DNA from 3 places in the Paenibacillus sabinae T27 genome. Region 2 is predicted to be linked to each of the others. Evidence: riboswitches for the same ligand, from Rfam matches in the RefSeq annotation. Region 2 holds a riboswitch; each other region holds the start of a gene.

Region 1 (7,467 bases), 590 kb from region 2:
CGGATTTTATCCGCAACGGTCCGGATAATGTCGCTGCTGAACAGCATGCCGGTCTTGACCGCATCCGGGGTCAAATCCTCGCCGACCGAATCCAGCTGCTGAGCCACGGCCGCAGGTTCAAGCGGGTATACGCCCTGAACGCCGAGCGTATTCTGCGCCGTCACTGCGGTCAGCGCAGACATGCCGTAGACGCCCAGCTCCTGGAACGTCTTGAGGTCGGCCTGGATTCCCGCGCCACCGCCGCTGTCCGAGCCGGCGATCGTCAACGCTTTGTATATGTTCATCATTTAGTCTCCTTTGCTGAGTAGTTCTGTTTACGCCTCGCGGAGTTTCGACCGCTTGCCGTATTCTTCCGGCGTAAGCAGAGCCAGCTGGTTCAGGAATTCGATCTGGAAGCTGCCCGGACCCTGGGAAGCCGTCTTCTCCGCCGCGATTTCGGCGGCGACGCCGTAGAAGGAGAGGGCTTCGGCCGCCGCTTCCAGCGGAGCGTCCCCAGCGACCGCCAGGAAAGCGGCAACGACGGAGCTGAGCAGACATCCGGTACCGGTCACTTTGGTCAGGATGGGGTCGCCGTTGGCCGCGATATACGTCTTCTCGCCATCGGTGATAATGTCCTCTTTTCCGGTTACAATGACGATGCATCCGAGCTTCTTCGCCGCTTTCACGGCCACTACGGCATGATCGCCGTCGCCTGCTCCGGCGTCTACGCCCTTGATGGACCATTTCTCCCCGATCACGTTGGCAACTTCGGCCACATTTCCCCGCAGCGCGGTAATCTTCATCTCCGAGACAAGGCGATGGGTGACTTCGGTCCGAAAGGCTGTTGCGCCAGCTCCCACCGGATCAAGAACGACCGGCACACCATGCTTGTTGGCCGACTGTCCGGCAATCAGCATGGCCTTGATGGAGTGATCGTTAAGCGTGCCGATGTTGATCAGAACGGCGCCGGACATCGCGGCGACATCCGCCACCTCTTCATGCGAATCCGCCATAAACGGCGAAGCCCCCAGCGCGAGCAGACCGTTCGCAGTAAAGTTGGTGACGACGATGTTGGTAATGTTGTGGATGAGCGGATTGTTATCCCGAAGCTTCGTAATAAATGACATTTCAATTCCTCCTAAATGAAATAGATTTACTTATAAATTGACAAAAGCGTCCCCGGCTTCGATCCCAGCAGGCAGCAGTCCGTTATCGGAAAGCCACTGTTGCACCTTATCCCATGAGGCGGGGTCCTGATAGCCGAAAGGCTTATCGCCAGCGTCCATCAGCGGGAGCAGCACTTTCAGACTCTGCGCTTCAATGTCCTTGTCGAGCGGGGCGGTCGCGTCTTCATGCTTCAGCAGGATCGCCAGCGCATCGTCAGGATGCTCTTGAACATACGCCTGGCCTTCCTGCATCGCTGCCAAAAATTTGCCGAAATCGTCCTTACGGGTGCCGATTCCTTCGTCGCTTGCGACCAGCACCAGCTCGGAGTAGTCGGGTACGCCATATTTCGCCGGGTCGATGGAGTTGACAGGATGGCCTTCTTTTTGCAAAATAAGCTGCTCGTGGTTGATGAACGCGCCCATAATGGCGTCGGTCTGTCCGGTGGAAATGGCCGGGATCAAATCGTAGCCCACATCCACGAAATTCACTTTGTCCGGATCTCCGCCATCGGCTTTGACCATCGTCTTGACCATCGCCTCATACAGCGGGATGGAGGAATAGCCGATATTTTTGCCTGCCAAATCTTTAGGACTATGTATGGAGCTGTCTGCAGGCACCATCAGGTGGGTTAGCGGATGACGGACAATGGCGGCCAGCGCTTTGACGGGAATCTTCTCCCCCCGGGCCATCAGTACCTGCGGCTGGTAGCTCAGCGCCAGATCAACCTTGCCGGCGGCGACGAGCTTCAGGGCGTCATTCGTGTCGGCCGGCATTTGAATCTCTACATCAAGTCCCTGCTTGGCGAAATACCCTTGTTCCTGGGCGGCGTACAAAAAAGAATGCACGGCGTTCGGATACCAGTCGAGCATAAGCGTCAGCTTGTGAGCAGGTTCGGCCGGGCTGGCCGATGCAATGGGGGCTTGTGAGGGCGCGGAGGAAGCCGCCGCATCGCCGGACGGCGAAGAGCCTCCACAAGCGGTTGTCACAAACAGCATCGTTAGGGCAGACAGCAGCATAGCTTTACTTCGGGTAAAAAATTTCATCAATATGTACCTCTTTTCTTAAGAATCTGATGTTCCAGCAGCCGGACTGTGAGAAAAAGGGCGATGCCGAGCGCCGAGAGCAGGGCAATCGCGGCGAACATTTCGGCGCTGTGCAGGCTTCCGGCCATCCGGCGGCTGTAATAACCGAGACCGCGCGTCCCTCCGAGCCATTCTCCGATGGTTGCGCCGATCACGCAGTACACTACCGTCAGCTTCAGCCCCGAGAAAAAGGAGGGGAGCGCCAGCGGAACGCCGATTTTAAGCAGCAGCTGCCTGCGGCTTGCGCCCATCGTCAGCAGCAGCTCTTGATAGGCGCCGCGGCTTTTGCCCAGACCGTCGTAGACACCGACGACCACCGGAAAGAACGCCGTCAGGAAGACGACGGCAACCTTGCTCCACAGGGAATACCCGAACCACATAATAAAAATGGGGGAGAGCGCGATCAATGGAATCGTCTGGCTGATGATAATCAATGGATAGAGCGCCTTCTCCAGCGTCCGGGACAGATGCATGCCGATTCCGAGCAAAATGCCGCCTGCCACCGACATCATACAGCCGATAGCAACTTCCTCAAGAGTAGCGGGCAGATGGGTGCCGAGCAGCAGCCCTGCGTTTCGGACGAGCGCCGTCCAGATCGAAGAAGGAGCGGGCAGGATAAAGGACGGAACAAGTTCCAAGCGAACGGCGGCTTCCCATATGGCGAGAACGGGCAGCAATAGGAGAAGGAAAGCGCCTGAGCGGTGAATCAATTCATTAAACGGCGCGCGTTTCATATAGCCTCCGCTCCAGCTCGGCCCGTAAGGATACAAAGCCGGGTTCAAAGTTCATCTGCATGCTCCGGGGCCTTGGCAGCCCGACGTTCATCTCCTGAAGGGCGCCGCCGCTTCCGGCAGGCATCAGAAAGATGCGGTCGCTGAGCAGAACCGCTTCCTCCAGGTCATGCGTGATGAACATCACCGTCCGCTTAAGGTTCCCCCACAGCTCCAGCAGCCAACGGTGCATGTCCCGCTTGGTCATCGCGTCGAGCGCGCCGAACGGTTCATCAAGCAGCATCAATTCGCCACCGTTCATCAGCGTGCGGACAAAGGCGGCCCGCTGCCGCATCCCGCCGGACAGCTCATGCGGATAAGCAAGCTCATAACCGGCGAGACCGACACGCTTCAGCATGTCACGCGCCTCGGCCTTGGTGCCGCTGGAGGCTCGGCCTTTAATCTCAAGCGGCAGCACGCAGTTGTCCAGCACGGTCCGCCAGGGCAGCAGAAGATCCTGCTGAGGCATGTAGGCGATATGGCCAAGCCGGTTGGCGCCTGAGCCGGAGTCGGTGCCGCGAAGCCGGATGTCTCCCGCCGACTGCTCCAGCAGTCCGGCTATCACTTTCAGCAGCGTGCTCTTGCCGCAGCCGCTGGCGCCGACGATGCTGACGAATTCGCCTTTGCGAACTGTCAATGACAGATCCGAAAATACGGGCTTCTGCTGCGGAAACGAAAAAGAAAGGCGCTTAAGAGTTAAAAGTTCTTCGATAGCGGGTCAACCCTCCTTTAAATGAACAAAGACCCGTCCATTTCCTTTAGAGAAATGAACGGGCCTTTAGAAATCCGCCGAACATCAGCACTAGCTGTCCGGCTTCAGTCAAGTAAAAGCTCAGGTTCCACTTCCCTCCGCTGGTATGATCCAGATCAGGTTCCAAGGGTCCGAAGCTCGCGGCTCCGTCTCAGTCAGGTGACTCCCCTAGTGAAATTGCGGTCTTGTATTCGGTTATTATTGGTTCTAACTATACCATATCCCTTGAGGTCCCTCAATGAATCGTTTGGGTCCAAGCAAGCTTACAATACAAGGGTACAATACAAGGGCCGTTCCAGGCATTAGGTCATCCAATGGCTGGGAACCGTTAACGAGGGCGGCAGCTTCGTATGAATATCGCCCTTAGCCGAGTTGATTTGTGCTTGCGTAAGAAAAATACTTCCCGTGAGATCTGCGCCGCTTAAGTCAGCATCCCTGAAATCGGCGCCAATCAGGTCGGCCTGTCGCATGTCTGCATTTCGGAGGTCGGCTGCGATCAGCAGAGCGCCTCTCAAATTGGCGCCACTAAGATCGGCTCCCCGCAAATTGGCCCCGATGTAGTCGCTTCTCTTGCTCATTTTGGGTTTTGCCTTTTGGTGATTATGATGCCGCGGCGGAACTTTGGCCCGCACCCGTTCACTTGTCTGAAGCAGGAGATCATTAACGACCGCCCGATGGACGGGGACGTTTAGCTTTAAAATCGATTCCGGGTCAAGCTTTGTGAGATTTTCGGTTGATTCCAGAGCAGCCCGCAAATCGGTATGTATCGGTCCGGTCTCTTGCCTCTCCAATGCTTCATTCAAATAGCACAGCATCTCATGCAGCTGCTGCATAATCGGAAAGACCTCGAACATTTCCTGGGCCGACCCCGGATTTTTTCGCCAATCGTTACCTTTATAAGTAATTTGGGATACTTTCTGCCCCGCGCCAAAGCATTCATAGACGGTACAGCCCTTATAGCCTTTTGCTCTGAGATCTTTATGGATACCGCAGCGGTAGTCGGCCTGCAAGTTGGGGCAGGGGATGCCTCCGGCTTTATCGGCTGCAAAATCGGCAGATTTGGCGTAAGGCAAAGCTGCGCAGCATAAACCGAAGCATTGTGCGCAATCGGCTTTTAATTGATTGGACATTGCCTACACTTCCTTTATATGAAAACTACTTCAATAGTTTAATAAGGAATGCTTCAGGAGTAAACCGCTTTTCATGATTTCGTCTGCGCAGGCAAAAAAGAAACGCACGGATGCCGTCCGTACAGGAGGCAAGTGCGTTTCTCTAAACAGTTTAGCGATTGCCGTGAACTTTCAGATACTCCAAGGCGTTATACAGCATGACAGCCGCTTCAGCCCGGGTCAGCTTGCTCTCCGGATGAAACTTCCCGTCTTTGTCGAGCGCGGTGATCTTGTACGCGAGGGAGCGTTGAATGCCGCCCTGGTAAGAAGGGTCAATCTGGTCTTCGTCCGCGATTTTCGCCGGAGCCAGCTTGATCATCGGCAGATTGCCGGCTTTTTCAAGGCCTTGTACGAGCAGGGCGGTGAACTGCTGTTTGGTCATCGGCTCCTTGGGATCGATATCCGTCGGGACTTCGATACCGTTATAATGCGCGTTGATAAAAGCTTCGGCATACCAGGCATCGTTCTTGACTTTGGTGAAAATATCGCTGGCAACGGGAGCCTTAATGAAGTCTATAGCAGCGAGACTGAGCTGCAGGCCTCCCGCAATAAACTGAATACCTTGAGCTGCGCTCAAGGAGGAACCCGGCAAGAACTTCGAGCCGTCTATTCCTTTTATAAGCCCGCGGTCTTTCAGGCTCTCGATTTTCTCCTTACCCTGAACGGAACCAAGATCAGTGAATCCGCTTCCGGCGGCAAAGACTGCGCTTCCTGCTGACAGCATCATTAATGCGCTGATCGAAACGGCTGCCAGCGCTTTTTTGGTAAATGTCATATAGCTGCACCTCCAACTAGTACGGTTTACGAAACCGTCACATTCTAAACGGAGGACAGGCCGGAAAGGTTGCGGGAGACAACCGGATGCAGTCTGTCATTCCACTCCCTTGAACAAAAGATTGCGGTAAGGATAAGGGGAGTCGCTGGTTTTGAACAGCAGAGCAATTCCGGACTCTTCAATGCGTACCGATTTAAGGGCAGGACTGCGAACAAGCCCGCGTACCATGGCCGAGACCGATTGGCGGTCATTCCTGCGAATACCCCGTGCCAGAGCGTCGGCGAAGTTCCGGTTAAAGGCCAGCTCGCGGTACAGCGGCAGCACGGCGAGGGCGATCCGGCGGTGCACCTTTGTGCTGAACGTAAACTGTACAAGTCCCGGCGGGATGGTAGTGCCGTTCGTGTACACAGCTATGGGAGGCGGAAAAGTAAAGTCCACAAAATACCCAATGGCGTTCGTTCCGTATCCCTGCCGTGCGGCCAGCGGCGCAGCCTGCTTTAACAGTTTGCCCATCAGCCCAAGGTCGGCTGTGACAACTGCGTGGGTCCAGGCCTTCGCATAGCTCCGGCTCATGGCTATGGTTCGGTAGAACGGCAGCATGCCCCTCGCCACTTTGCGCAGAACATCTGCCGTAACGGCTGCGTCATTTTTTTTCGTTGACTTCATCACCCGGTCATCTCCTTAACAGAACGCTGTCTGCTATAAGGTATGGACTCAGGGCATTCATCCGTATGGGCTTTTTGCTTAAACGAGCGGAATAAATATTTGCATTCTCATACTGCCCGGAAATCTGGAGTTAACCACATCGGTTACTTCAAAATCGGGTCCATCCCTGCGAACATACTTGGACTCTGGCAGCCATACGCCGTAAATGAAATCCCGTTTGTTCTGAATGTGCTCCGCGGGACCGGAGGCATTGAACTTGGCGTATTTCCCTTCCGGCAGATCGATGCTGACATAGGGTTGATTTGGCGATTCCCCGGTTTCTCCGGATTCTTCCCCCACAATAAAAGAGAATCCCCCGTCGTCCTGAAAGCGGCAGGAAACCCCGTAAGCCATTCCTGGCGCAGTTCTGTGCGGGATATGCATAAAATGTCCGTTTCTGCCGAAATCGTCGTAAAAGCCGGGGATCTCCCGGTAATGGCGGCCGCCATCCAAATGTGTCCTATACTCGCAGCCGATTATCCGTATACGGTCCAATTGAACAATTGCCGGTTTGTCCATCTCGAATTCTCCGGTTTCTTTTTCCGGATGATGAAGAAAGCTGATCGGTGACTGTCCGATATATCCCCGATTCTCTTTGCGAAATTTCCCGGGCGTTATCCCGGTATAGCTCTCAAAGGCGCGCGTAAAAGCTTCCTGCGAATGATACTGATAGGCTACGGCAATGGAGAGAATGCTTTCATCCGAATCCAACAGATGCTTTGAAGCTTCGGTAAGCCTGCGTTTGCGGATGTACTCCTGAACGGTAAAACCTGAAATGGCGAGAAACAGACGCTGAAAATGAAATGGAGAGAAGGAGGCGGAAGAAGCGATTTCCTGAATGGCGAGGTCCTCCTGCAGATGATGCTCGATATAATCCACGGCCTTTTGAATTTGCAAATAATACTGCATGGGCTGAATTTCCTTTCCGGGGGCTATATAAAATGAACTTGAGATTTTCCCATTTGGGTATGGTCTATAACTACGAGGAATGTTTGGACTTACGGCCGCTGTTGTCTCCAGATTTCTTGATTGTACCGTTCTTCACGGATGAAATCCGGAGACAGCCTAT
Region 2 (7,467 bases):
AGACGGGTTATGAGAGCGGTAAGCATAAGACCGGCGGAGCCGATATAAAGCACCAGCGAGAGAATCACAGCCAGCCATGACGGCAGCCTAAACCCCTTCAGAAGCTCCACGACCGGACGTATGCTGTATGCGAGCAGCCATGCGAGGCACAGCGGGTAAAGCAGGGGAACCAGTACATAAAGACAGAACACTACAAGAAAGATGGCGAATACGACCCACAGGCCCCGCAGCACTCGTTGTAACGTCAGCCGGTCCATCCTGATTCTCCTTTCGATCAAGCTTCCAGGAACATAAACATGCTTTTAATTTAGGTATTATGCAAATGCCCAGTTTGGCGGATAGCTCGTCTGATGCTCGCACTAATGTATATTCCTCTAACAGAGAAAACATCCCATTTTCAGCCCTCTAAACGGAAAATACAAAGATGAAACGCCCGGTACTGAAGGATTTTTCTATATCTCCGATAAAATCATTTGATGCGCTGAAAAGCTTCCACTTAGTTCACGTAACCGACAATTTCCGGTATGATAAATAGAGGACTCTGCTCTGCATTCCTGAAATTATTACCGGTGACTGAAAATGGTGGAATGCATAATTATTCATTCTTTAGAATATTTCAAATTGTAAATGTTTTCACGGAAAACCCGCTTTTTAAATATCCAGTGGCAAAGGAGAGAATATATATGACAGTTATCAAAGGACTGGAAGGCATCGTTGCGACTACTTCCTCGATCAGCTCGATTGTGGACGGCGTGCTCACCTATCGCGGCTATGATATCGACGATCTTGCTGAACATGCCAGCTTCGAAGAGACTGCCTTTTTGCTCTGGTTCGGCAGTCTGCCGACCACGGCGGAGCTGGAGAAGCTCAAGCGCGATCTGAGCGATTTCGCCGCCATTCCGGAGCCGCTGATTGAGCAGATGAAGCTGTATCCGAAGGATGCCAACACGATGGCTGCCTTGAGATCCGCCGTATCGAGCCTGGCGCTGTTCGATGAGGAAGCCGACGATATGAGCCGCAGCGCGAACGAGATCAAAGCGGTGAAGCTGCAGGCGAAGATTCCGACGATTGTGGCGGCTCTGGCACGTATCCGCAAAGGGCTTGAGCCCATTGCTCCGAAGCCGGGCTTCTCCATCGCCGAGAACTTTTTATACATGCTCCGGGGCGATCAGCCCGATATGGTGTCGGTCAAAGCGCTTGATACGGGGCTCGTGCTTCACGCCGACCATGAGCTGAACGCTTCAACCTTTGCCGGAAGGGTAACGGTTGCCACTCTATCGGACATTTACTCCGGCGTCACCTCGGCGATCGGCGCCCTCAAAGGGCCTCTGCATGGCGGGGCGAATGAAGCTGTGATGAGAATGCTGGAAGAAATCGGCAGCTTCGAGAATGTGGAGCCTTATATCCGCGGCAAACTGGCGCGCCGGGAGAAGGTAATGGGCTTCGGTCACCGCGTGTACAAGAACGGCGATCCGCGCGCGAAGCATCTGATGAAGATGTCGCGGGAGCTGGGCGCAATGAAGGGTGATACGCGGCTGTACGACATGTCCGTGAAGATCGAGGAGCTGATCACCGGAATTAAAGGTCTCAAGCCGAATGTCGATTTTTACTCCGCCTCCGTGTATACTCAATTAGGCATAGACCGCGAACTGTTTACACCGCTCTTCGCCATTAGCCGGGTATCCGGATGGACCGCTCATATTCTGGAGCAGTATGAAGACAACCGCATTATCCGTCCGCGTGCGGAATACACGGGTCAAGTGGAGCAAAAATACGTTCCGGTCACTGAAAGATAAGCCGTCTCTTTGGCGCGCCTGCCTCTAGCAGGAAAGGTGCCGTCTTCAGATGACGGGTCACTTAAGGGGCGTACGCTTTTTACTGCCGGTTTTTCGGCGGTAGTCAAAGCGGCGAGCGTATGCCCCACATTAACTTTTAAGGAGGAATTACACACCAATGCTGAAACTCGAAAAATATGCTCTGCCGACAGAAGGCGAACAAATTACCATTGACAACGGAAAGCTGCAGGTCCCGAATCATCCGATTATCCCTTTTATCGAGGGTGACGGAACGGGACGCGACATCTGGAAAGCCTCCAAAAGAGTGCTGGACGCAGCGGTCGACAAAGCTTACGGCGGTACCAAGAGCATTGCCTGGTACGAGGTTTTTGCCGGAGAGAAAGCATTCAATACATATGGGGAGTGGCTTCCGAACGATACGCTTGAAGCGATCCGCGAATATATCGTGGCGATCAAAGGGCCGCTTACGACCCCGATTGGCGGAGGCATCCGTTCGTTGAATGTGGCGCTGCGCCAGGAGCTGGATTTATACGTTTGCCTGCGCCCGGTGCGGTATTTTGACGGCGTGCCTTCCCCGGTGAAGCGTCCAGAGCTGGTCGATATGGTCATTTTCCGCGAGAACACCGAAGATATTTACGCTGGCATCGAATACCAGGAAGGCTCGGAGCAGGTCAAGAAAGTGATCGAGTTCCTGCAGCAAGAGATGGGCGTGAACAAAATCCGTTTCCCGGAAACGTCGGGCATCGGCATCAAGCCGGTATCCTCCGAAGGCTCGAAGCGCCTCGTGCGCGCAGCAGTGGAATATGCGATCAAGCATGGCCGCAAGAGCGTCACTCTTGTGCATAAAGGCAACATCATGAAATTCACCGAGGGCGCGTTCAAGAACTGGGGATACGAAGTGGCCGAGCAGGAATTCGGCGACAAGGTGTTCACCTGGAGCCAGTACGACGCCATCAAGGAGGCCGAAGGCGCCGATGCGGCAAACGCGGCCCAGAAGAAGGCTGAGCAGGAAGGCAAGATCATTATCAAGGACGCCATTGCCGACATCGCGCTGCAGCAGGTGCTGACGCGTCCGACGGACTTTGACGTTATTGCCACGCTGAATCTTAACGGTGACTATCTGTCCGACGCTCTGGCTGCGCAAATCGGCGGCATCGGCATCGCTCCGGGAGCGAACATCAACTACGTGACCGGACATGCCATTTTTGAAGCGACGCATGGTACGGCGCCGAAATACGCCGACAAGGATGTCGTGAATCCGGGTTCCGTCGTTCTGTCCGGGGTAATGATGCTTGAGCATTTGGGCTGGCAGGAAGCCGCCGATCTGATCTACAAAGGTATGAGTACCGCAATCAACAACAAAACCGTTACTTACGATTTCGCTCGTCTGATGGAAGGAGCAACCGAACTGAAGTGTTCTGAGTTCGCTGATGAAGTGATCAAACACATGTAGTGAGGACGATCACATTGGCCATCAAACATGTAAATAATGCAGCGCCTGTAGTCAATGTGTGACGAATTGACAAAAATATGAACGGCATCCCCATTTTATTTCGATAAAATGGGGATTTTCTTTTGAGAAGCGGTGGCAATTGGTTATAATATTTACGAATGTAACTTATATCATAGACTTATCGGGAGGAATCTGATATGGATTGGGATGTTTTAATGTTCTTACATATGATCGGCATGCTGGCGTTGGGATTCTACCTGGTGCTGCCTTTCATCCTTGGCCGGATGGAGAAGCTTTCTCCCGCGGCCAAGGAGGGGGCGCTTAGCGCCATTACCGGATTTAACCGTTTCGCCCAATACGGCCTTGTTGTCCAACTGCTAACAGGAGGCTATCTGATGACCAAAGCAGATGTTTCGGTTCCGTGGATGATTATCGTAACGCTGCTGCTGCTCGCGATGTTCGCCCTGGGCGGCATTATGAGCAAACCGCTTCGGTTGGCCGCCTCAGGCATGAAGCAGGGCCGAAATGTATCCATAGAAACCGGCAAAATCCGCACATTGAGCGCACTGCTGGCGGTATGCTTGCTGGTCATACTGTTCTTTATGGCTTTTGACGGGATTATTTAAGCCGCACACAGCCGTGCGTATTGCCGCTTCCTTACGGGAGCGGTTTTTTTGTGCTGCGGGGGACGGCGCTCTTAGGTTCCTGTCTAGCGTAATGGACAAGCTTCCAAATGGGCCGGTCTTCGGCTGGGCCGGGACAGGCCTGTTTGAGCCTCCGGCAAATGGTTAATTTAACTATCGTAAAGGGAACGCATAATTGCACATCCCAAAGACATCCTAAGGAAAGTCTGAGCTTTTACAAACTTTCGAAAGGAGAATGAAAGATGTCCAATAGCAGTCAGCAAACCCAGAAGACGCTGCCGCCACAGCATCAGGATCGTCAACCCGGCCTGGAATCGGAAATGACGCCGCGGCCGAAGTATGAGCCGGCGGCATACAAAGCGGCTGGCAAGCTGCTTGGCAGGGCGGCGCTCATTACAGGCGGTGACAGCGGGATCGGCCGCGCGGTTGCCGTGGCTTTTGCCAAGGAGGGGGCCGATGTGGTCATTTCCTATCTGAACGAGCACACTGACGCCGAGGAGACGAAGCGGCAAGTCGAGCAGGAAGGGCGCAAATGCATTCTCATATCCGGCGATATTGGCGTTGAAGCCTTCTGCCAGGATCTCATCAACAAATCGGTGGAGGGTCTTGGCAAGCTGGACATCCTCATCAACAATGCCGCGGAGCAGCATCCGCAGGAAAAGATCGAGGATATTACTTCCGAGCAGCTGGAGCGGACGTTCCGCACGAATATTTTCTCGATGTTCTATTTGACGAAAGCGGCGATGCCTCATTTGAAAGAAGGCTCCACCATCGTCAATACGACGTCGATTACGGCATACAGAGGAAACCCTCAACTGCTGGACTATTCGTCCACTAAAGGCGCTATCCTTGCCTTCACACGCTCGCTTGCCATGAATCTGGCCGACAAAGGCATTCGCGTCAACGCCGTCGCGCCGGGTCCGATCTGGACACCGCTCATTCCGTCCACCTTTGACGAGAAAAAGGTCAGCGAGTTTGGCTCCACCCAGCCGATGAAGCGTCCGGGGCAGCCGGAAGAGCTGGCGCCGGCCTATGTCTATCTTGCTTCCGATGATTCGACGTATGTGACCGGCCAGGTTATGCACGTCAATGGCGGAGAAATCGTGAACGGCTAACCGTTCACGCCTTGAAATCAACCGCGTTAGCGGTAGGGTACAAAGCCTCCGGTCCGCTAGAGCGGCCGGGGGCTTTTTTTCACGCAAGGGGTATGATGAGAAGGAAGAATATGCTATGCTGTAGAAGATTCATAACCGCATAGCGATTGACACTAGGGGTGCCGCATGGCTGAGACGAACGTGATTGTTCGGACCCTTTGAACCTGATCTGGATTGTACCAGCGTAGGGAAGTGGAGAGTGAATAGCTGCATCCGGGCCTCATCTGAGGTTCGAACCAATCCGCAGTTTTCAGCCGCCTTCCTTCGGGAGGGCGGCTTTTTTGGTGCGATTAACGAAATTTGGAAGGAGAGGATGGCTGTGCATGCGGCACAAGATCCCCTTAACCGGCGTTCCGCTGCTGCGGGCATTAAAGACAGTGATCCCGAGATTCATCTTATTTCCGGCGGCGAGACGCGGCTGGACAAGTTTCTGCTGATTGCGGAAACGGTCCATTCATGGGTTGATTACATCCATTTGCGAGAGAAAGCGTGTACAGCGAATGAGCTGTACCAAGCAGTGAAGGAGATGACACGGCGTGGAGTACCGCTTGCCAAAATCGTCGTGAACGACCGGCTGGATGTCGCGCTGGCTGCGGGAGCCGGCGGCGTCCAGCTTGCGGGACACAGCCTTCCTCCTGCAGCTGCCCGTCCGCATGCACCGGGGCTGCGCATTGGCCGCTCCGTCCATTCTCCGGCGGAGGCGGCCGATGCCGCGGGCGAAGGAGCGGACTACTGCCTCTACGGGCATGTGTACGCCTCGGCCAGCAAGCCGGGCTTACCCGGCCGGGGCCTGGACGGACTCGCGGAAACCGTCCGGACCTGCCCGGTTCCGGTCATCGCGATCGGCGGCATTGAGCCGGGAAATGCAGGGCAAGTTCTCTCCACCGGAGCGGCGGGCATTGCCGTGCTCTCGGGCATTTGCGGCGCCGCCGATCCGGCCGCGGCGGCAATGGCTTACCGAGCCGCGGTCCGGGCGGCCCGGCTTGAAAGGAGGTGAAGGCCATGATGCTGTATATCAACGGCAGCGAGACCCGGCTTGACGAAGCATGCGGGACGCTTGCGGATCTGCTGAGCCGTCCCGAATGGAAGGAACGACGGATGATCGTGGAACTGAATGGGATCATCGTGGGCAAGGACGATTACGGGCAGGTCACGCTGGCCGACGGGGACCGTGTCGAGCTGGTGCATTTTGTGGGAGGAGGCTGAGGTTGAGGTGATTTCCGCCGGAGAGGACAGATATAGCAGACAGGAACGCTTTTATGGAATCGGAATCGAGGGCCAGAGGAAGCTTGAGCAGGCAAATGTGCTTATCATTGGCGCCGGGGCACTTGGCTCTGCATGCGCGGAGACAATGGTACGCTCGGGCGTCGGTAAGGTGACGCTTGTGGACCGGGATTACGTGGAGTGGAGCAACCTGCAGCGGCAAAACCTGTACAGCGAGCAGGATGCGGCGGAGCGGATGCCCAAAGCGGTGGCGGCGGCACGCAGGCTGCGCAGCGTTAATTCCTCCGTAGAGGTCAAAGGAATAGTAGCGGATATTTCAGCAGAGGAGATCGGCCTTTACACGCGGGATATAGACCTTATACTCGATGCGGCGGACAATTTCGAGGTGAGGATGATTGTCAATGATATTGCCGCAAGGGATGAAATTCCCTGGATCTATGGCGCCTGCACCGGCAGCTACGGGATTTCCATGACCATTGTCCCCGGGCAGAGCGCCTGTCTACACTGTCTGCTGGACGGGCTTCCGGCCGGAGGGGATACCTGCGACACGGCGGGTATTATCGGTCCCGCCGTACAGATGACCGCCGCCTATCAGACGGCCGAGGCGCTAAAATGGCTGTCAGGGAACAGCGGCGCGCTCCGCGGAACCCTGGTCTCCTTCGACCTGTGGGCGAACCGCCACTCGTCAGTGGATACCACAAGGCTGAAGCGGGCCGATTGTCCGTCCTGCGGCGACAAGCGGACGTATCCGTATTTGTCGCCGGGCAGCCATTCCAGAACGACCGTGCTCTGCGGGCGGGATACGGTGCAGATTCGCCCGCCAAGTCCGGCGAGACTGGATTTGGAGGAGTGGGAGCGGCGGCTTTCCGCTTACGGCCGGGCCGAGCGCAATCCGTATATGCTTTCACTGACGCTGGAGAAGCACCGTCTGGCGGTCTTTCCCGACGGAAGGGTGCTTGTTCACGGAACGGGAGATCCCGCCGAAGCCCGTTCGCTTTATCACCGCTATTTTGGCTGACCGCTCTATTATCAGGAATGGGAGGATGAAATCATTATGCAGGATGCTTTACATATCGGGGGCAAGGCCCTTTCCAGCCGTTTGTTCATCGGAACCGGCAAATACAACCGCAATACGCTTATACCGGAAGTAATCGCGCGTTCGGGCTCCGAAGTGATTACGGTCGCTCTGCGAAGAG
Region 3 (7,467 bases), 1.0 Mb from region 2:
GTGATAATTATTGAATTTGGAATCGAAGAAGGGCAGGCCATAATAACCGGTAAGCCTTATCTGCAAAGTTATATTTCCGTGATTGAAACGAAGGAAAACAAGATCGTTCACTACAAGGATTATTGGAATCCGGTTGTCGCGCTTGCAGCTCTTGGGGAAGAGTCCTCGTTCCTGGAAGTTTACAAAGCGCAGCAGCAATAATATCCAATTACTATGGTCAAACGTTAGAGGAAGTAACAGGAATGACTTTTTACGAGTGGTCAGAGGATTGGAAAAAGAAATACGGAAATTGAACAAAGACTAAGCAAACAAGAGAAGGATACTCAATAAACAGCGGCAGCCTAAGACTTCTTTAGACTGCCGCTTCATAACCTTAAAAATTAAAGATACAACCCGTGCTCCGCTTCCGCAAACTGCTGCGATTTCTCCTTCATTCCGCGTTCAATCGCTTCGGCATCCTCCAGATTATTCTGCTTGGCATATTCCCGGATGTCCTGCGTGATTCTCATGCTGCAAAATTTCGGGCCGCACATCGAGCAGAAATGCGCCGTCTTCGCGCCTTCTGCAGGCAAGGTCTCGTCATGGTATTCCGTAGCCCGCTCCGGATCAAGTGACAGCTGAAACTGGTCCTTCCAGCGGAACTCGAACCGGGCTTTGGACAGCGCGTCGTCCCGTTCCTGTGCCCCAGGATGCCCTTTGGCCAGATCGGCCGCGTGCGCCGCGATCTTGTAGGCGATGACGCCTTCGCGCACATCGTCCTTGTTCGGGAGGCCCAGATGCTCCTTAGGCGTCACGTAGCAGAGCATGGCCGTGCCGAACCAGCCGATCATCGCCGCGCCGATGGCGGAAGTAATATGATCGTAGCCCGGCGCGATATCCGTCGTAAGCGGACCAAGCGTGTAGAAGGGCGCTTCCTTGCACACTTCCATTTGGCGGTCGACATTCTCCTTGATTTTGTGCATCGGAACATGCCCCGGGCCTTCAATCATCACCTGCACATCATGCTTCCAGGCAATCTCGGTCAGCTCACCCAGAGTTTCAAGCTCAGCGAACTGCGCTTCGTCGTTTGCATCGGCGATGGAACCCGGCCGCAGGCCGTCTCCCAGGGAGAACGCGATGTCGTACGTCTTCATGATTTCACAGATTTCCTCAAAATGAGTATACAGGAAGTTCTCCTGATGATGGGCGAGGCACCAGGCCGCCATGATCGAGCCGCCGCGGGATACGATGCCCGTTAGCGTTTGGCTGTCAAAGGGACATAGCGCAGCAGCACGCCCGCATGGATCGTGAAATAGTCGACGCCCTGCTCGGCCTGTTCAATCAGCGTATCGCGATAGATTTCCCAGCTCAGCTCATGCGCCTTGCCGCCGACCTTTTCCAGCGCCTGATACAGCGGCACCGTTCCTACAGGCACTGGGGAGTTGCGGACAATCCATTCCCGGGTCGTATGAATATGACGGCCAGTCGAAAGATCCATAATCGTATCCGAGCCCCAATGGGTCGCCCAGCGCATTTTCTCCACTTCTTCGTCGATCGAGGAGGAGACCGCGGAGTTTCCGATATTGGCGTTTATTTTCACCAAAAAGTTCCGGCCGATGATCATTGGCTCGCTTTCCGGGTGATTGATGTTGCTGGGGATGATCGCTCGGCCGCTCGCGACTTCGCTGCGGACAAACTCCGGATCAACATTTTCGCGGATAGCAATAAACTCCATCTCCGGTGTGATGATGCCTTTGCGGGCATAGTGCATCTGTGTAACATTGGCTCCGCTCTTGGCGCGCAGCGGCTGCCGTTTTAATCCCGGAAAGACTTCCGCGTTAGGGTCCTGCTCCAAATTCCGCAATCCGTTATCTTCCGGCTTTACGTCCCGGCCCTCATATTCCTCGACATCCCCGCGTTCCAATATCCAGCTATGACGGAGCGGGGGGAGTCCTTTCCGGATATCCGTACACATCAGTGTATCGGAATAAGGGCCGCTGGCGTCATATACCCGTACTGGGGGATTAGGAGTTGCGCTGCCGTCAACCCCGGTCGTATCGCTCAGCGTAATCTCGCGCATGGGAACCCGAATGTCCTCCCGCGAACCTTTCACATACACTTTCTGACTTTGACTTGTCATTTCAATTCCTCCTCATAATGGTGTGAAGCGCCGGAGGAGGCCAGGTACGCAAAAAAGACCGCATCCGAAGAAGCGGTCTTTGAACATACAAAGCCTGTGACGTTTCCTCCGCTGGCATTACCCAGATCAGGTTTTACGGTCGATGGCATAGGGCCATCCTCTCAGCCCGGCTATTTCCGAGCTCCCGTGTCTATGAAGTTGTCTTTAACAGGATATCCTAAACTCTGGGAAAGCACAAGCTATTCTTGGGAGATTTGCCGCCGGATTTCAAGCGCGGTTCCAAGAGAACGGGCCGCCCGGTCCAATGAAAGAAGCGAATTCGTACCGTGTTGGAAGCTTAACAGCGCGTGTTCCAAGGTGGCGGCATACGGATTGATCTCCTCCAAAACGAGACGCTGCGCGCCGGAGGCGGTGTGTTCCATCAAAGCGGCATCGGACTGGTCTCCAGAATCCTGTTCAAGAAAAACCAGCTTGCCGGATTCAAAATAAGCTTCATAGCCGACAGTAAAGGGATATCCGTCAGGCATTCCAGAGGAAGAGACAACTTCCGCAATCGTGCCTTCTTGCCTGAATACCGCCCGAACCAGCGACTGCCGCGCATCCCTATATTCCGTCCCCCAAGCGGATCGAAGCTCCGGCGAATCCATTAACCCTTCGATAAAGTCCAATTCGTGAATCATGAACTGGATAGGGAGGGAGCCGAGGCCCAGATCACCCCAGAGCGGGGGCGTCTCCCTTTTTAAAGTGAGTGACAACAGCTTGCCGTACGTGCCTTTCAGGCAGGACTCCCGAAGATATGTAAAGGCCGGGTCAAAATGGATAAACCGGTTAACGAGTACCCTTTTGCTGGTTCGCCTTTCCGCATCCAGCATCGCCGCAGCTTCTTCCATGGAGCAGCATACGGGCGTTTCGCAGAACACATGCTTTCCATGCTCAAGCGCCATGACCGCAACTTCGGCATGAAGCGGGGAGGGTAGACACAAATCGATGACATCTATATCCAGATCGCGCAAAAGTCCATCCAAATCCCGGGTAATCTCTACCTTCAACTCACTTTCCAATTCAGCCAGCTTGTTTTTATCTCTTCCGAACACGACCACGCGTCCGCACAGGTCCATATTTTTCAGCAGGCGGGCATGATATGCCCCAAATCCCGTCCCGAGTACGCCAATATTCATGAATTCCATCTCCTTCAATCGTTCTTGCTCTATGATATACTTGTATTGTTGACAGCTAAGTGGCAACGATATGGAAATCACCCTATGAAAAAATTCTATGGTCCGCTAAAGGAGGTCAAGCGATGAGACTGCACCGGCTGGTTGCGATTTTACTGCTGATGGAGTCCAGAGGAAAAATAAAAGCCAAAGAGCTCGCGGAAGCGCTCGAAACCTCCGTCCGTTCGATTTATCGCGATGTGGATACGCTCGCCGAAGCCGGCGTTCCGATTGTCAGCACTCCGGGACCTTCCGGCGGCCTTTCACTGATGGAAGGCTACACCGTTGGTCTGAACAGCCTGCATAGCGACGATGTCGTTCACCTGTATCTCACGGGGCTCGGCATTTACTCCGGCGCGGGAACCGAGTCGGGACATAAGCTCAAGAATGCGCTGCTGAAGCTGGAAAAAACGCTTCCGGACGCCTACAAACCGGATCTGCATAAGGCAAAATCCCGGTTTTTTTTCGATGATACGCCCTGGTGGAGCGAGCGACCGGCGGTTCCCTGCCTGGAAAAGATCAGGGCCGCGCTTTGGAAGTCGCATAAGCTGACGATTCATTACATGAAGCCGGGGGGCGAAACATCGCTCCGAAGTGTACGTCCTTATGGGCTGGTGGTGAAGCAGGGGGAGTGGTACCTGGCCGCTTACTGCGAGATGGCGGAGGAAGTGCGGATCTTCAAATGCGAGCGGATCGCTGAAGCCCGAGAGGAAGAGGAAACGTTCGGGATTCCTGCCGATTTCTCGCTGGAGGCTTATTGGAAAGAGCGGAATGAGTCTTTTAAGCTGTCGAGACGAGAGGATGAGCAGTACCCGGTCGTTCTCAAAGTGAAAGAGCCGGGCGTCAATTTGCGGGACAAGCTGGATATTTTGCACGAAGCCTTGGAAAAGGATACGGTTCTGCTGACAGTGAATATGTACGGGTATGAGGCGGCCTGCCGGGATGTGTTGGGATTTGTCGGTTATGCCGAGGTGATTGCTCCAGAGGAGCTTCGGACTTTTGTGCGGAGAAAACTTTCGGAGCTTAAGGAATGGTATGCGGAATGAATAAAAGCCGTCTTCTCTCCCGAAGGAGGAAGGACGGCTTTCCAAGTTCCCAAGTATGTGCGCCGATTGCCTTAAATAATACGATGTCCGCCGTCGACGTGAAGAACGGTTCCGGTCACAAAGCCGTTTTGGATCAGGTACAGCACGCCTTGCGCGGTATCTTCCGCTTTACCCACCCGTTGTACCGGCAGTTTGCCCGCCACCGATGTATAAAAGTCATTTCGCGCGTCTTCCGGCATTTTACTTCTCGAAGGCGTATCGATGATACCCGGCGACAAAATATTCACCCGAATGGGAGCGAGCTCCAAGGCCAGCGTCTGCCCCAAATTAGAAACCGCAGCGTTAACTGCGCCCAGTACGGACGAGCCGATCATCGATTTGTAGGCGACAACACCGGAGAACAAGGTAATGGAACCGTTCGGTGATATGTTTGGCGCACCGTATTTTGCCGCATAGTATTGGCCCCAGAATTTGCTCTCGAACAACTCGCGGGCTTGGGCGGTTTCCGTGTGGAGGAAAGACCCTCCGGAAGTTACTGCGGCGCTGATGACCAGATGATCGAACGTGCCGATCGTTTCAAAAAAGGACTTCACCTGCTGTTCGTCCGTCGTATCCAGCGTATGGGCCGACGCTTTCGCGCCCAGTTGTTCTTTCGCGTTCTGCAGTTTCTCTTCCGACCGGCTGGCAATAATGACTTCCCCTCCAAGTGCTATGACTTGTTTGGCCGCCTCCAGACCAATTCCGGAGCTTCCTCCGATAATGACAACTTTCTGATTTTGCAGCATAACATATCCTCCTCATAGTCGTACTTAGTGTTTTTCTAGAGCGTTGCTCAGTCGATTAAGCACCCAGCACTTCGTGCAGATGGGCTTCCAGTTCGGACAGATATTGATCCAGCTTCGGATTCTTGATGACATCGTAGCAGGCAAAGCTTTTTAATGCCTCCATGCCGAGAAATTCCTGAACACGATGCAGATGTTCGATTGCCTCGTCCAGCTTTTCCCCTTTAAAGAACTGCTGCGGATCGCCAAATGCCTGCTCGGGAGCGTTCCAGGTGGTGGAGAACATATATTTTTTACCGGTTAACAAGCCGCCTTCTCCGTACCGGTCTCCGCCCTTGAAAAAGATGCCATACTCATACACTTCATCCATATACGTTTTGAACAGCCCGGGAATACTGAACCAGTAGATGGGCGTTTGGTAGATGACCACGTCGGCCCACAAAAACTTCCGATGCTCTTCTTCGTTGTTGTACCCGTTCTGAATAATCGTGGTTTGCACGTTGTTCTTTTCACTTAAAATACTTACCATCCGATCCACCAGGGTCTGGTTCAATTTACCTTCCGCGCCGCCGTATTGTTCATGGCCGTTGATGATCAGAATATTTTTCATTTCTCCGACTCCTTTATATATAAGGTTTAACACATGGATATTATATAAGCAGTAAGTTCATTAAGGGAAGTAGTGATATTAAATTCATATAGTTTCCGAAAATATATTTTTGTGATATGATTGGGTTTACCAAGTAAAATATTTTTATGGAGGATGTTTTCGATGAGCGAGAATGAACCCGTCGTTCTAACGAAAGGAGCGCCCGGCGAGTCATGTCCCATTGCCAAGACGCTGGACGTGATCGGGACAAAATGGACGTTTTTAATTATCCGGGACCTGCTAATCGAAGGGACGCTTCGCTTCAGTGATCTGCTCAAATCGATGGACGGCATCAGTCCGAAGACCCTGTCGCTCCGTCTTAAAGAGCTGGAAGAGAACGGTGTAGTGGAACGCAAGGTTTATCCGGAAGTGCCTCCGCGCGTAGAATATACAATTACTGAGAAGGGAAGACAGCTGGAAGGGATTTTTATCGAGTTAAAAAGATTTGGCCTGCGTTTGTAATCCTGCTGCGGCAGCTTACGCTCCTTATTCCAGCACAAAAAAGACCGCTTCGCGAGGAAGTGGTCTTTACCTGTTTATAGCGTCGAAGGCAGGGTAAAGGAAGGAGTGGGACGATAAAATCGCCTGCTTATCCGGCTTTTTTGCCCTGACACTTTTTGCATACCGTCAGCTTTTCGCCTTGAGCTCCTACTGCGGTGTATAACAGTTTGATCCGTGTGCTGCCGCACAGAGGACATGTGCCTCTTGCCCGGGAAGGCATCCGCCACAGCGCTTTGCCGCGCTTGTTTTTAGCCATGTTCGATTCCACCTCTGCCCAAATACTTGATCTCGCTGTTATTCTATGCGGGCGGGCGGCAGGCGGTTCGGCAGGGCGGCTTTGAAGAATGATTGCGTTTTCCAGCAACTTACACTATAATTAGTACCAGGTACTAATATCAGCTTATAATCCAATATGAGGTGATCCGGATGGCAGGAGCAAGAATAACCGCAATAGGAAGTTACGTGCCAGGCACAAGATTAACCAATTCTGATCTGGAGCGGATGGTCGACACGAATAATGAATGGATTATTCAAAGAACCGGAATTCAGGAGCGCAGAATTAGCCGTCCGGATGAATTCACCAGTGAATTGTGCGTTGCTGCAGTAAACAATCTGATTCAGCGATTTAATAAAAACGTAGAAGACGTAGATATGGTTATCGTTGCGACGAGTACGCCGGATTTTACGTTCCCCTCGGTTGCCAGCCTTGTTCAGGACCGGTTACATATCGCCCAGACGGGAGCGATGGATCTAAGCGCGGCATGCTCGGGATTTGTCTATGCGCTGCATGTTGCGCACAGTTTGATTTCATCCGGACTTCACAAGAAAATACTCGTCATCGGCGCGGACACCATGTCCAAAATCACGGATTACACCGATCGGACCACTTGCGTGCTATTTGGCGATGGAGCCGGCGCCGTGCTGGTCGAACAGGATGACCACTTTCAAAGCTTCATGGGGTATCACCTCGAAAGTGAAGGGAGCGGGGCGCACCATGTCTACCGGGCTAATTTAGCGAATAAAGTAAAGGACATCGAATTGGTCGATACAAGAAGCCTTGTGCAAAATGGCCGGGAGGTGTACCGGTGGGTGGTCCGGAAGATTCCTGGCGGGATCAAAGAGCTTTTAACTAAAACGGACATGACCATAGACGAAG

Evidence for each region. Region 2 has a riboswitch for thiamine pyrophosphate ahead of PSAB_RS08765 (thiamine phosphate synthase). Riboswitches for the same ligand answer to the same signal wherever they lie in the genome.
Region 1: linked by a shared signal. The riboswitch ahead of PSAB_RS11570 (ABC transporter ATP-binding protein) and the one ahead of PSAB_RS08765 (thiamine phosphate synthase) in region 2 are both predicted to bind thiamine pyrophosphate.
Region 3: linked by a shared signal. The riboswitch ahead of thiC (phosphomethylpyrimidine synthase ThiC) and the one ahead of PSAB_RS08765 (thiamine phosphate synthase) in region 2 are both predicted to bind thiamine pyrophosphate.

What each region holds. Positions count from the first base shown of each region.
Region 1 covers NZ_CP004078.1:2,514,958-2,522,424, forward strand. The annotation lists gene thiD (bifunctional hydroxymethylpyrimidine kinase/phosphomethylpyrimidine kinase) at 1-284, opposite strand, end outside; gene thiM (hydroxyethylthiazole kinase) at 315-1,106, opposite strand; gene PSAB_RS11560 (ABC transporter substrate-binding protein) at 1,137-2,189, opposite strand; gene PSAB_RS11565 (ABC transporter permease) at 2,189-2,962, opposite strand; gene PSAB_RS11570 (ABC transporter ATP-binding protein) at 2,943-3,635, opposite strand; TPP riboswitch at 3,826-3,929, opposite strand; gene PSAB_RS11575 (pentapeptide repeat-containing protein) at 4,052-4,879, opposite strand; gene PSAB_RS11580 (S-layer homology domain-containing protein) at 5,031-5,693, opposite strand; gene PSAB_RS11585 (hypothetical protein) at 5,790-6,359, opposite strand; gene PSAB_RS11590 (AraC family transcriptional regulator) at 6,438-7,307, opposite strand.
Region 2 covers NZ_CP004078.1:1,921,889-1,929,355, forward strand. The annotation lists gene ytvI (sporulation integral membrane protein YtvI) at 1-257, opposite strand, end outside; gene citZ (citrate synthase) at 684-1,796, shown strand; gene icd (NADP-dependent isocitrate dehydrogenase) at 1,954-3,249, shown strand; gene PSAB_RS08755 (hypothetical protein) at 3,447-3,875, shown strand; gene PSAB_RS08760 (SDR family oxidoreductase) at 4,136-5,008, shown strand; TPP riboswitch at 5,153-5,255, shown strand; gene PSAB_RS08765 (thiamine phosphate synthase) at 5,247-6,044, shown strand; gene thiS (sulfur carrier protein ThiS) at 6,050-6,253, shown strand; gene PSAB_RS08775 (ThiF family adenylyltransferase) at 6,261-7,289, shown strand; gene PSAB_RS08780 (thiazole synthase) at 7,326-7,467, shown strand, end outside.
Region 3 covers NZ_CP004078.1:2,967,884-2,975,350, reverse strand. The annotation lists gene PSAB_RS13660 (nuclear transport factor 2 family protein) at 1-201, shown strand, start outside; partial or broken gene thiC (phosphomethylpyrimidine synthase ThiC) at 381-2,119, opposite strand; TPP riboswitch at 2,205-2,316, opposite strand; gene PSAB_RS13650 (Gfo/Idh/MocA family protein) at 2,359-3,297, opposite strand; gene PSAB_RS13645 (helix-turn-helix transcriptional regulator) at 3,420-4,379, shown strand; gene PSAB_RS13640 (SDR family oxidoreductase) at 4,451-5,164, opposite strand; gene PSAB_RS13635 (NAD(P)H-dependent oxidoreductase) at 5,220-5,771, opposite strand; gene PSAB_RS13630 (winged helix-turn-helix transcriptional regulator) at 5,934-6,272, shown strand; gene PSAB_RS25960 (hypothetical protein) at 6,400-6,567, opposite strand; gene PSAB_RS13625 (ketoacyl-ACP synthase III) at 6,738-7,467, shown strand, end outside.